3 regions of the Azoarcus olearius genome follow, and region 2 is predicted to be linked to each of the others. Evidence: predicted binding sites of a transcription regulator. Region 2 holds the regulator's gene; each other region holds the start of a gene.
The links. Region 2 encodes FliA, which starts transcription of late flagellar genes. Its sites were predicted from a motif close to CTAAAGTTNNNNNNNNNNNNGCCGNTA; they were not measured.

Region 1: a site for FliA is predicted at 1,236-1,262, ahead of motA (flagellar motor stator protein MotA). Genes of this name have one in related genera too.
Region 3: a site for FliA is predicted at 1,159-1,185, ahead of dqs_RS13980 (flagellin N-terminal helical domain-containing protein). Genes of this name have one in related genera too.

Annotation. Positions count from the first base shown of each region.
Region 1 covers NZ_CP016210.1:1,661,226-1,664,498, reverse strand. Annotated here, with positions in the region: gene motB (flagellar motor protein MotB) at 1-275, opposite strand, end outside; gene motA (flagellar motor stator protein MotA) at 336-1,190, opposite strand; gene flhC (flagellar transcriptional regulator FlhC) at 1,330-1,884, opposite strand; gene flhD (flagellar transcriptional regulator FlhD) at 1,889-2,212, opposite strand; gene dqs_RS07705 (putative bifunctional diguanylate cyclase/phosphodiesterase) at 2,373-3,273, opposite strand, start outside.
Region 2 covers NZ_CP016210.1:1,272,379-1,275,651, reverse strand. Annotated here, with positions in the region: gene dqs_RS06005 (methyl-accepting chemotaxis protein) at 1-8, shown strand, start outside; gene dqs_RS06000 (flagellar motor protein) at 65-805, opposite strand; gene dqs_RS05995 (RNA polymerase sigma factor FliA) at 873-1,643, opposite strand; gene dqs_RS05990 (MinD/ParA family ATP-binding protein) at 1,768-2,550, opposite strand; gene flhF (flagellar biosynthesis protein FlhF) at 2,553-3,273, opposite strand, start outside.
Region 3 covers NZ_CP016210.1:3,066,754-3,070,026, forward strand. Annotated here, with positions in the region: gene dqs_RS13975 (tetratricopeptide repeat protein) at 1-1,061, opposite strand, end outside; gene dqs_RS13980 (flagellin N-terminal helical domain-containing protein) at 1,283-2,764, shown strand; gene dqs_RS13985 (flagellar protein FlaG) at 2,843-3,247, shown strand.

The sequences.
Region 1 (3,273 bases), 390 kb from region 2:
CGCGTCAGGTCCTCGCCCCCGCCCTTGATGATGCTGGAGCTGTCGCCGCTGCCTTCGCCGCCGTCCATCGCCAGCTTGAGCGGGTTCTGGAAGTAATCCGCGATGCCTTCGAGGTCGCCCTGCGCGGTGGAGCCGAGCAGCCACATCAGCAGGAAGAAGGCCATCATCGCCGTCACGAAGTCGGCGTAGGCGATCTTCCACGCACCACCGTGATGGCCGCCGCCGCCCTTCTTGATGCGCTTGACGACGATGGGCTGCTGGGAATCGTCGCTCATGCGCCCACTCCCCGGCCCGTCGTGCCCCGCGCGATTGCGCCCGTCTGCATGCTAGCCGCCTCAGCCCTTGCGGTTCTTGATTTCCTGCTCGAGCTCCGAGAAGGTCGGGCGGTCGTTGGCGTACAGCACCTTGCGGCCGAACTCGATGGCGACCTGCGGCGCGTAGCCATTCATGCTGGCAAGCAGCACGACTTTCATCACCTGATAGATCTTGCCGCTCTCCTCCACCTTCTGTTCGATCTGGCTGGCGATCGGCGCGACGATGCCGTAGGAGAGCAGGATGCCAAGGAAGGTGCCGACCAGCGCGCCGCCGATCATCTTGCCCAGCACGGCGGGCGGCTGGCCCACCGAACCCATCACGTTCACCACGCCCATGACCGCGACCACGATACCGAACGCGGGCAGGCCGTCGGCGACCTTCGAGACGATGTGCGGCGCCACGTGAGCCTCCTGATGGTGGGTCTCGATCTCCATGTCCATCAGGTTCTCGATTTCGAACGCGTTGAGGTTGCCGCCCACCATCATGCGCAGGTAGTCGGTGAGAAACTCGACCACGTGGTGGTCCGAGGTGACGCTCGGGTACTTGCCGAAGATGGGGCTGGAATCCGGGTTCTCCACGTCGTTCTCGATCGACATCAGGCCTTCCTTGCGGACCTTGGCCAGGATCTCGTACAGCAGCGACAGCAGGTCCATGTACAGCGCCTTGTTGTAAGGCGAACCCTTCACCGCCAGCGACAGCGAGCCCAGCGTCGCCTTCATCGCCTTCGGCCCGTTGCCGGCCACGAAGCCGCCGACCATCAGACCGATGATCGCGAGGTACTCCATCGGCACCCACAGGGCGGCAAGGCTTCCGTGCACCGCATAGGTGCCGACGGAGGCGGCCAGGATGATGACGTAGCCAATGATGAGGAACACCGCTTACTCCAGAAGCCGGGACGAAGATTTGGACCGCCCGAATTGTATCGTCCCGCATCCGCCAAACTTGAACGCCGGCCGTGGAAAAAGACACGGGCCGCCTGCTAACGCAGGCGGCCCGTGAGGATGGGGGCGGAAATCAGGCGCTGACGGCGCGGACGGACGACTTGCGCACGGCGGCGCGCTTAGTCTTGCCGGCGCGCGAGGGCATGTTGCACAGCCCGCAGACGAAGCTGGCGGTGGGGTCGTAGGCATGCACCACGTAGTGACCGCCGCAGCAGGTGCAGGGCGCCAGTTGCAGCAGGTCGGCATCGAAGAAGCGCACCAGCGTCCACGCGCGGGTGAGGCTCAGCACCGGCTCCATCTGCTCCGCCTCGATGTGGTCGAGGTAGAGGTGGTAGGACTTGATGATCGCGTCCAGCCCCTGCACGCCCGCGGCACCGGCGAAGAAGCGGTGAAAGGCCATGAACAGCGACGAATGGACATTCGGCTGCCAGGTCATGAACCAGTCGGTGGAGAACGGCAGCATCCCCTTCGGGGGCGACACGCCGCGCACCTCCTTGTAGATCTTCAGCAGCTTTTCGCGGCTGAGGCGGGTTTCCACCTCCAGCATCTGCATGCGCGCACCGAGCTGCACCATTTCCACTGCGCGGCGGATGTCTTCCGCCTCGTCAATGATGCGCTTATTTTTCATGCTCTTACTCCTGGGCCGAAGCCTGCACAGCCTTGCCCGCGGCGATGATTGCCGCATGCAGGCTGGAGGTGGCCGGGTCGCGCCCCTCGCCGGCCATCAGCCGGGCAAGCTGCGCATCATCGAAACGGAAACTGGGCATCAGCATCTGGCTGTTGGCCATGCGCACGAGCTTCGCGGCCGACAGGCCCTCGATCAGCTCGGCGACGTCCTTGCTGACGCCCAGCCTGAACATCGCCGTCTCCCGGTCGCTGCGCAGCATCTGCTGCGCCAGCATGAGATAGGCGAGATTCAGTTCGCGTATTTCTGCCTGAAAATCGGGGCGTTTCACGGATTAAAGCTCCCTTTCAGGAACAAGCACCCCGAACTTAAAGTAATTTGTAAGGAGCTGCAAGCACGAATACCCTGAGTGGCCGCGTGGACATGTCGCAGTTGCGCAACACTCGCAATGCACCGAAACGCGGCGGCAGGCACCCGATATTTCTTTGGCATTACCCCGGCACCGTCCCCATCACGAACACTTCGGCGGGCACCGGCCGTCCGTAGCGGTAGCCCTGGAAGCTGTCACAGCCTTCACGGCGCAGCGTGGCCTCCTGCTCGGCGGTTTCAACACCCTCCGCCACTGTACCCAGGCCCAGACTGTGAGCGAGCGCGATGATGGCGCGCACGATGGCGGCGTCTTCGCCGTTGTTGCTGACGTCGCGCACGAAGGACTTGTCGATCTTGACGGTGTCGATCGGCAGCCGCCGCAGGTAGGACAGCGACGAATAGCCGGTGCCGAAGTCGTCCACCGCAATCCGCACGCCCATGTTCTTCAGCGAACGCAGCATGCCGGCCGCGGATTCGACGTCGCTCATCAGCGAACTCTCGGTGATTTCCAGCGTGAGGCAGGCGGGCGGGAAGCCGCTGCCGCGCAGCGCCTCGCGCACCGTTTCGAGCAGCCGCGGCTGGCCGAACTGCACCGCCGACACGTTGACCGAAACCCGAAAGCGCTCGTGGCCGGCGTCGTGCCAGCAGCGCCCCTGGTAGCAGGCCTCGGTCAGCACCCAGGCGCCGATCTCGGTGATCAGGCCGGTTTCGTCGGCCAGCGGGATGAAGCGGTCCGGCGCCAGCAGGCCCTGCTCGGGATGCTGCCAGCGCACCAGGGCCTCGGCGGCGCGCACGGTGCCATCGGGATCGACGATCGGCTGGTAGAACAGGCGCAGTTCGCCGCGTTCGACCGCGTGGCGCAGCTCCGCCTCCAGCGTCAATCGTTCGGCCGAGGCGGCGTTCATCGCCCGGTCGTAACAGCGCACGCCGTTGCCGCCCTGGCACTTCACGCGCGCCACCGCGGCTTCGGCGTTCATCAGCAGCTCGAACACGTCGGCGCCGTCGCCCCCGACCATCGCGATG
Region 2 (3,273 bases):
GGCTATAGGTGCAAGGCACCGCCCTGCTGCCGCGGGGCGGCCCCCAGGGGGCGAAGGTGGCGCGTCAGACCACGTAGCCCTGCATGCGGCTTTCGATGATGCGGGGGTTGTCGCCATTGGCGATGCCGACGAGGCCGTCGACGAACATTTCGCGCTGCGCCACCAGCGTGCCGATGTGGGCGAGCAGCTTCTTGGCGATCGGCAGGAAGATGAGGTTGGCGGAACCGACGCCGTAGATGGTGGCGACAAAGGCGACCGCGATGCCGGAGCCGAGCTTGGCGGGGTCGGAGAGGTTCTCCATCACATGGATGAGGCCCATCACCGCGCCCAGGATGCCGACCGTCGGCGCGTAGCCGCCGGCGCTTTCCCAGATTCGCGCACACTGGCGCAACTGCGCCTCCCACGCGCCGATTTCGACCTCCAGCACCTCACGCAGGCGGCCCGGCTCCACGCCATCGACCAGCATCTGCAAGCCCTTGCGCATGAAGGGGTCGGGCAGGCGCGGGATCTGCGCTTCGAGCGCGAGCAGACCCTCCTTGCGCGCGACATGGCTCCAGTTTGTGACCTGCTGGATCAACTGCGCGTGGCTCGTCGCCGGGGTGATGAACACCCACTTCGCCATCCGCATGCCCTCCTTGAAGACGCGCAGCGGGCTTTGCAGCATCACCGCGCCGAGGGTGCCGCCGATGACGATCAGGAAGGCGGTCGGCTGCAGCAGCGAGGCGATATGGCCGCCCTCCATCGCCTGGCCGATGAGGATCGCGGCGACACCGAGGGTGAGTCCGACGAGGCTGATGCTGTCCATGCGGGTTCAGTCCGGTTGGTGCCCGGCCGGAGAGACCGGACCGCCGGGCGGCAGGGCGTGGAAGGGCTCAGGCCTCCGGCGGCCGTTTGGGCGGGCGGCCGCGACGGGCACCGCCGCTGACCGGGGCGCGGGCGCCCATGACGCGGGCGCGCAGACGGGCCACCGCCTGGCTGTGGAGCTGGCACACGCGCGACTCCGTGACGCCCAGCACCTCGCCGATCTCGCGCAGGTTCAGTTCTTCTTCGTAGTACAGCGCCATCACCAGCTTCTCGCGCTCTGGCAGGTCGTCGATCGCGCGGATCAGGTTCGCGCGCATGTCGGCGTCCTCCAGCAGCTCGGCCGGGTTCGACTCGTGCGCGCCGAGGTGGCGGTCGAGGAAGTCCTCGCCCTCGCCATCGGTGAAATCCTCGAAATACACCAGCTGGTGACCGCGCGCGTCCTGCAGCATGCGCTGGTACTCAGGCAGCGGCACGCCGAGCGACTCGGCCAGCTCGGTTTCGCTCGGCGGGCGGCCATGCTGCTGTTCGAGCACGTGGATGGCCGATTCGATGCGCCGCATGTCGCGCCGCAGGCTGCGCGGCAGCCAGTCGTTCTCGCGCAGGCCGTCGAGCATGGCGCCGCGCACCCGCTGCACCGCGTAGGTTTCGAACTGGGCGCCCAGCCCTTCCTCGTAGCGGCCGATGGCGTCGAGCAGGCCCATCATGCCGTTCTGGATCAGATCCTCGACCTCCACGCTCGCCGGCAGCTTCGCCATCAACTGGAAAGCGATGCGCTTGACCAGCGGGGCGTAGGCTACAACGAGGTGATCCTTGTCGAGATTGCCCTCTGCGTCGTACATCCAGGTCGCCTGTATCTTCTTGCGCCGGGGCCGCTCGGGCTCGCCGTCGTCGCTATTGCGGGGAGGCCATTTTCCCGCAGCCCCGCCCCCATTTCCAGCCGGATAAGTGTATGGATGCATGTTCTCATGCTCCCGGGCTACGCGGCACCGCGAGCGCGCCGAGGCGGCGCAGGAAAGCCGCTTCCGCCTCGCGCGGCGAGGACTCCGCCACCGGCGCCTGCAGGCCGGCGGCGATGTCGTCGCGCTCGACTTCACCGACGAAGGCCAGCGGCACGCCGACGTGGCGGCGCACCAGCTTTTCCAGGCTGCCGAAGAACGCGCCGGCCTCGGTGCGGCTGCGCGCGCGGCACACGGCAACGTGCAAGGAACCCGCCCCGGCCGCCGCCAGTTGCTTGATCGCCTGGTAGGCCTCGGTCGCACCGCTCGCGCTGACCTCGGCCACCAGCAGGCGCCGCGGCGCGGCGTGGACGAAGGGCGAAGGGTCGGCCGCCGAAGCAGCGTGGATCAGCACGATGCCGGCGTGGCGGTGCAACACCCGCACCGCTTCCACCAGACAGGCTCGGCGCGCGTCGTCGAGCAGCGGCAGCGCCAGCGCGGCTGCCGCCGCGGGCACCCGGCCCATCAATCCAGGCACCGGCTGCAGCAGGTCGGCAAGCGTCATGCGGCCATCCAGCATCTGCAGCAGATCGCCGCCCGGCGGCAGGCCGAGCGCATCTGCCAGCGAATCTTCACCGGTGGCCTCGTCGAGCAGCAACACGCGTTCGGCCTGGCCGGCGATGCGGTGCGCGGCCCGTACCGCGTTGTAGCTGCGCTGACGGCCGGCGGCATACAGCGCCACCACGGTGGGCGGCGCGCGGCGGAACAGCCGGCGCAGCCCGGCCGCCTGGTCTTCGCGGGCGGGAATCATGATCAGGCTCCCGAACCGGCGGCGAGCATCAGGCCGGCTTCGTCGCCATTCATGCGCCACGGCGATTCGGCCGATTGCTCGCGCAGCGCGCGGTGCAGCAGGTAGGCGCGGTTGGGCAGGTGGAGGTCTTCGGGCACGCGCTGGCCGTTGGTGACGTAGAGCAGGTCGAGCTTGCGGCGCACCGCGACGTCGATCGCCGGCGCGAGCGAGGCCGCCTCATCCACCTTGGAGAAGATCACACCGGCGAGGTCAGGCCCGGCGTAGGCGCGCACCACGTCGTCGAGCGTGTCGCCACGGCAGGTGGCGTTGAGCAGCAGCAGGCGGCGCACTTCGCCGGCGCCGGTGAGCATCGCGGCCTGCTCGGCCACCATGCGGTCACGCTGGCTGACGCCCATGGTGTCGATCAGCACCATGTGCTTGTTGCGCAGTTCGGCCAGGGTCTGGCGCAGGTCGGCGGCGTCGCGCACCGAGAACACCGGCACGCCGAGGATGCGGCCGTAGATGCGCAACTGCTCCTGCGCGCCGATGCGGTAACCGTCGGTGGTGATCAGCGCGAGCTTGCTGGCGCCGTGGCGCACCACGCAACGCGCGGCGAGCTTGGCGGTGGTGGTGGTCTTGCCGACGCCGGTGGGGCCGACCAGCGCGAACACGCCGCCGCGGTCGATCAGGTCGTCGTCGGAAGCGCGGGCGCGCAGCGCGCGGTCGAGCTCGGCGCGCACGGCG
Region 3 (3,273 bases), 1.8 Mb from region 2:
CCGGTCGGCAGCCCCGATGGGTCGTCGCACACCCGCGCGAGTTCGGCCTCCAGCAGTTCGGCAGCCTCCCAGTCCGCCACATGACGGCAGGCGTGCGCAGCCTGCAGCAGCCAGCCCGGCCGCGGCATGCGCTTCACTGCTTCGATGCCAGCCTCCCGCGCCAGCTCGTGCTCGCCGAGATCGGCGGCAATGCAGCCGAGGTTGTAATAGGCATCCACGCACTCCCCGTCCAGCTGCAAGGCTTCCAGACAGTGGGTTCTGGCCTCTTCGCGCGCGCCCGCTTCGCGCAACGCGAGGGCCAGGTTGCTGTGTCCCTGCGCCCATTCCGGCGCTGCGGCCACCGCCTGCCGGCCGGCGTCGACCGCGTCGGCGAAGCGTCCTTGCCGGCAGCGCAACACGCACAGGTTCGACCAGCTGGAAGCGTCGTCGCGCGTCAGACGCAGTGCGGCAACCAGCCAGCGCTCCGCTTCGTCGATGTCGCCCGCGGGGTCGGCCAACGCCAACGCGCCCGCCAAGGCAAGAACGCCGCCATCCTCCCGTCCGCGCGCAATCTGCGCCCTGCAGAAATCCATCAGCCTGCCGTTATCTCCCAACTCAAGCAGCAACTCGCGGTAGAGCGCGGCCAGTTCCGCATCGTCCGGCGCGCGCGTCTGCGCCTCGGCCCAGGCATCGGCGGCCTCACTTCTGCGCCCCGCCTGCAGCAGCACGCAGCCCAGGTTGTAGTGGAGGGTCGCTTGCTCCGGCTGCAGGCGGATCGCGCGGCGATGGGCATCGATGGCTTCGTCGATGCGGCCCAGTACCGCGAGCGCGTTACCGAGGTTGGAATGGGCCTGGGCGTCACCCGGCAGTTCGGCCGCGGCGCGCCCGAGCACCGCAGCCGCTTCGGCGTGCTCGCCCAGCGCGTGCAGCACGCTGCCAAGCAGCTTGGACACCACGCCGACGCCAGGGTGGCGCCCCGCCAGCGCACGGGCGAGGGGAAGCGCGGCTTCCGCGCGGCCGGCGCGGAAATGTTCGACAGCGTCCTGGAGGCGCTGCATGTCGGCCGGGGGCAAAGGGGACATCGGATTCATATGGGTGACCCGCCTGCGGCGGAACGCCCTCCGCGGCGGGCGCGGCGCGGGGGGCGGAAAGGATTTCGCCGCAACCGGCAAAAAATGCCTAAAGCTTTCCGGGACGCGCCCGTTAATGGACTCAACGGCACACGGATCACGCAGCAAACCTTAGTCAGAAGCGCGAAACGGCCGGTTCATCGACGTATTTTTCTTCTCTTCGGGAGACGATCATGGCACAAGTCATCAACACCAACGTTCAATCGCTGACCGCTCAGCGCAATTTGAACACGTCCGCTGGCTCGCTCGCGACCTCGCTGCAACGCCTGTCTTCCGGCCTGCGCATCAACAGCGCCAAGGACGACGCCGCCGGCCTCGCGATTTCCGAGCGCTTCACCGCCCAGATCCGCGGCCTCGACCAGGCCCGCCGCAACGCCAACGACGGCATCTCGCTGGCGCAGACCGCCGAAGGCGCGCTGCAGTCCTCGGGCGACATCCTCCAGCGTATCCGCGAACTTGCGGTGCAGTCCTCCAACGCCACCAACTCCGCGTCGGACCGTCAGGCCCTGAACGACGAAGTGAACGCGCTGACCTCGGAACTGAACCGCATCGCCTCCACCACTGAATTCAACGGCAAGAAGCTACTCGACGGCTCCTTCACCACCGCCACCTTCCAGGTCGGTGCCAACGCCGGTCAGACCATCTCCGCCACCACTGCCAACTTCTCGACCACCCAGTACGGCAACTACCGTATCGGCTCGGCCGCGGCGACCACCACCGGCGGCAAGGGCGACCTGACCATGGGCAGCACGGCGAACGCCCTCGGCTCCACCGCTGCGCTCACCACCAGCCGTGTCGCTGGCGGCGCGATCACCATCAACGGTTCCGCTGGCTCTTCGACGGTGACCATCGCCGCCGGTGCCTCGGCCAAGAAGGCCGCCGAGCAGATCAACGCCGAAACCGGCAAGACCGGCGTGACCGCGTCCGCGAAGACCGAAATCGACGTCACCTTCAGCGCGGCTAACACCTCGTACAAGTTCGATATCGCCTCCGACAACTCGACCGCCGTGACGATCTCCTTCACGACCGGCGCGAACGACAAGGACGGCCTGGCCTCGGCGGTGAATGCCTTCAACGACGTGTCCGCCAAGACCGGCGTGACCGCCCGCGTCAATGACGCCGGCACCGGCATCACCCTGCTGAATGCCAACGGCGAGAACATCTCGCTGGCGAACGCGGCCTCCGGCTCCGCTTCGGTGAACGTCGGCAGCACCGCGACCGCCGCCGGCGCAACCGCCAAGGCCACCGGCCAGCTGGTCCTCGACTCCGAAAAGTCCTTCAGCATCGCCGCAGCCAACACCACCGACTTCTTCGGTGCGACCACAGCGGCGGGGCAGTTGCAGAAGGTGAGTAACCTGGACGTGAGTTCGGTGGATGCTGCGCAGCGCTCGATCGCGATGGTCGATTCGGCCCTGGCAGCGGTGAATGGTCAGCGTGCGAAGTTCGGCGCCCTGCAGTCGCGGTTCGAAAACACGATCGCCAACCTGCAGACCACGTCGGAAAACATGTCGGCCTCCCGCAGCCGGATCCGCGATACCGACTTCGCGGCCGAAACCGCCAACCTGACCCGCGCGCAGATCCTGCAGCAGGCTGGTACCGCGATGCTGTCGCAAGCCAACGCACTGCCGCAAAACGTGCTTTCGCTGCTCGGCTAAGCAAGGTAGCCTAGCGTTGATCGTACGGCGCGGGGCTCGCAAGGGCCCCGCGCCGTTAGCCCATGAGGGAGCCACATCATGAGCATCACCTCGATGACGACGGTTGCCGGCGACACGCGCCTGCAGCCCGCCGTGGCAATGCCGAAAGCACCCCCCGCGCAATCCTCGGTAGAGGGCTCCGTCGGCACTGAAACGGCAAAGGCGGTCAGCGCCCCGGCCGCCGCCTCCGCAACAGCGGCGCAGGCTGAGCAACCGACCACGATGGAACAGGTGCAACAGGCGATGGACGAGGTCCGCAAGGCCATCACCCCTGTGGCACAGGATTTGCTTTTTTCCATTGACGAAGACACCGGCAAGACGATCGTCAAGGTTGTCGACGCCAGCACGGACGAAGTCATCCGCCAGATTCCGTCCGAGGAGATCATCTCGATCGCGAAGGCGATCGACAAACTGCAAGGCCTGCTGGTCCAACAGAAGGCCTGACCGTTCAGCGCAAGGAGGACCCCACC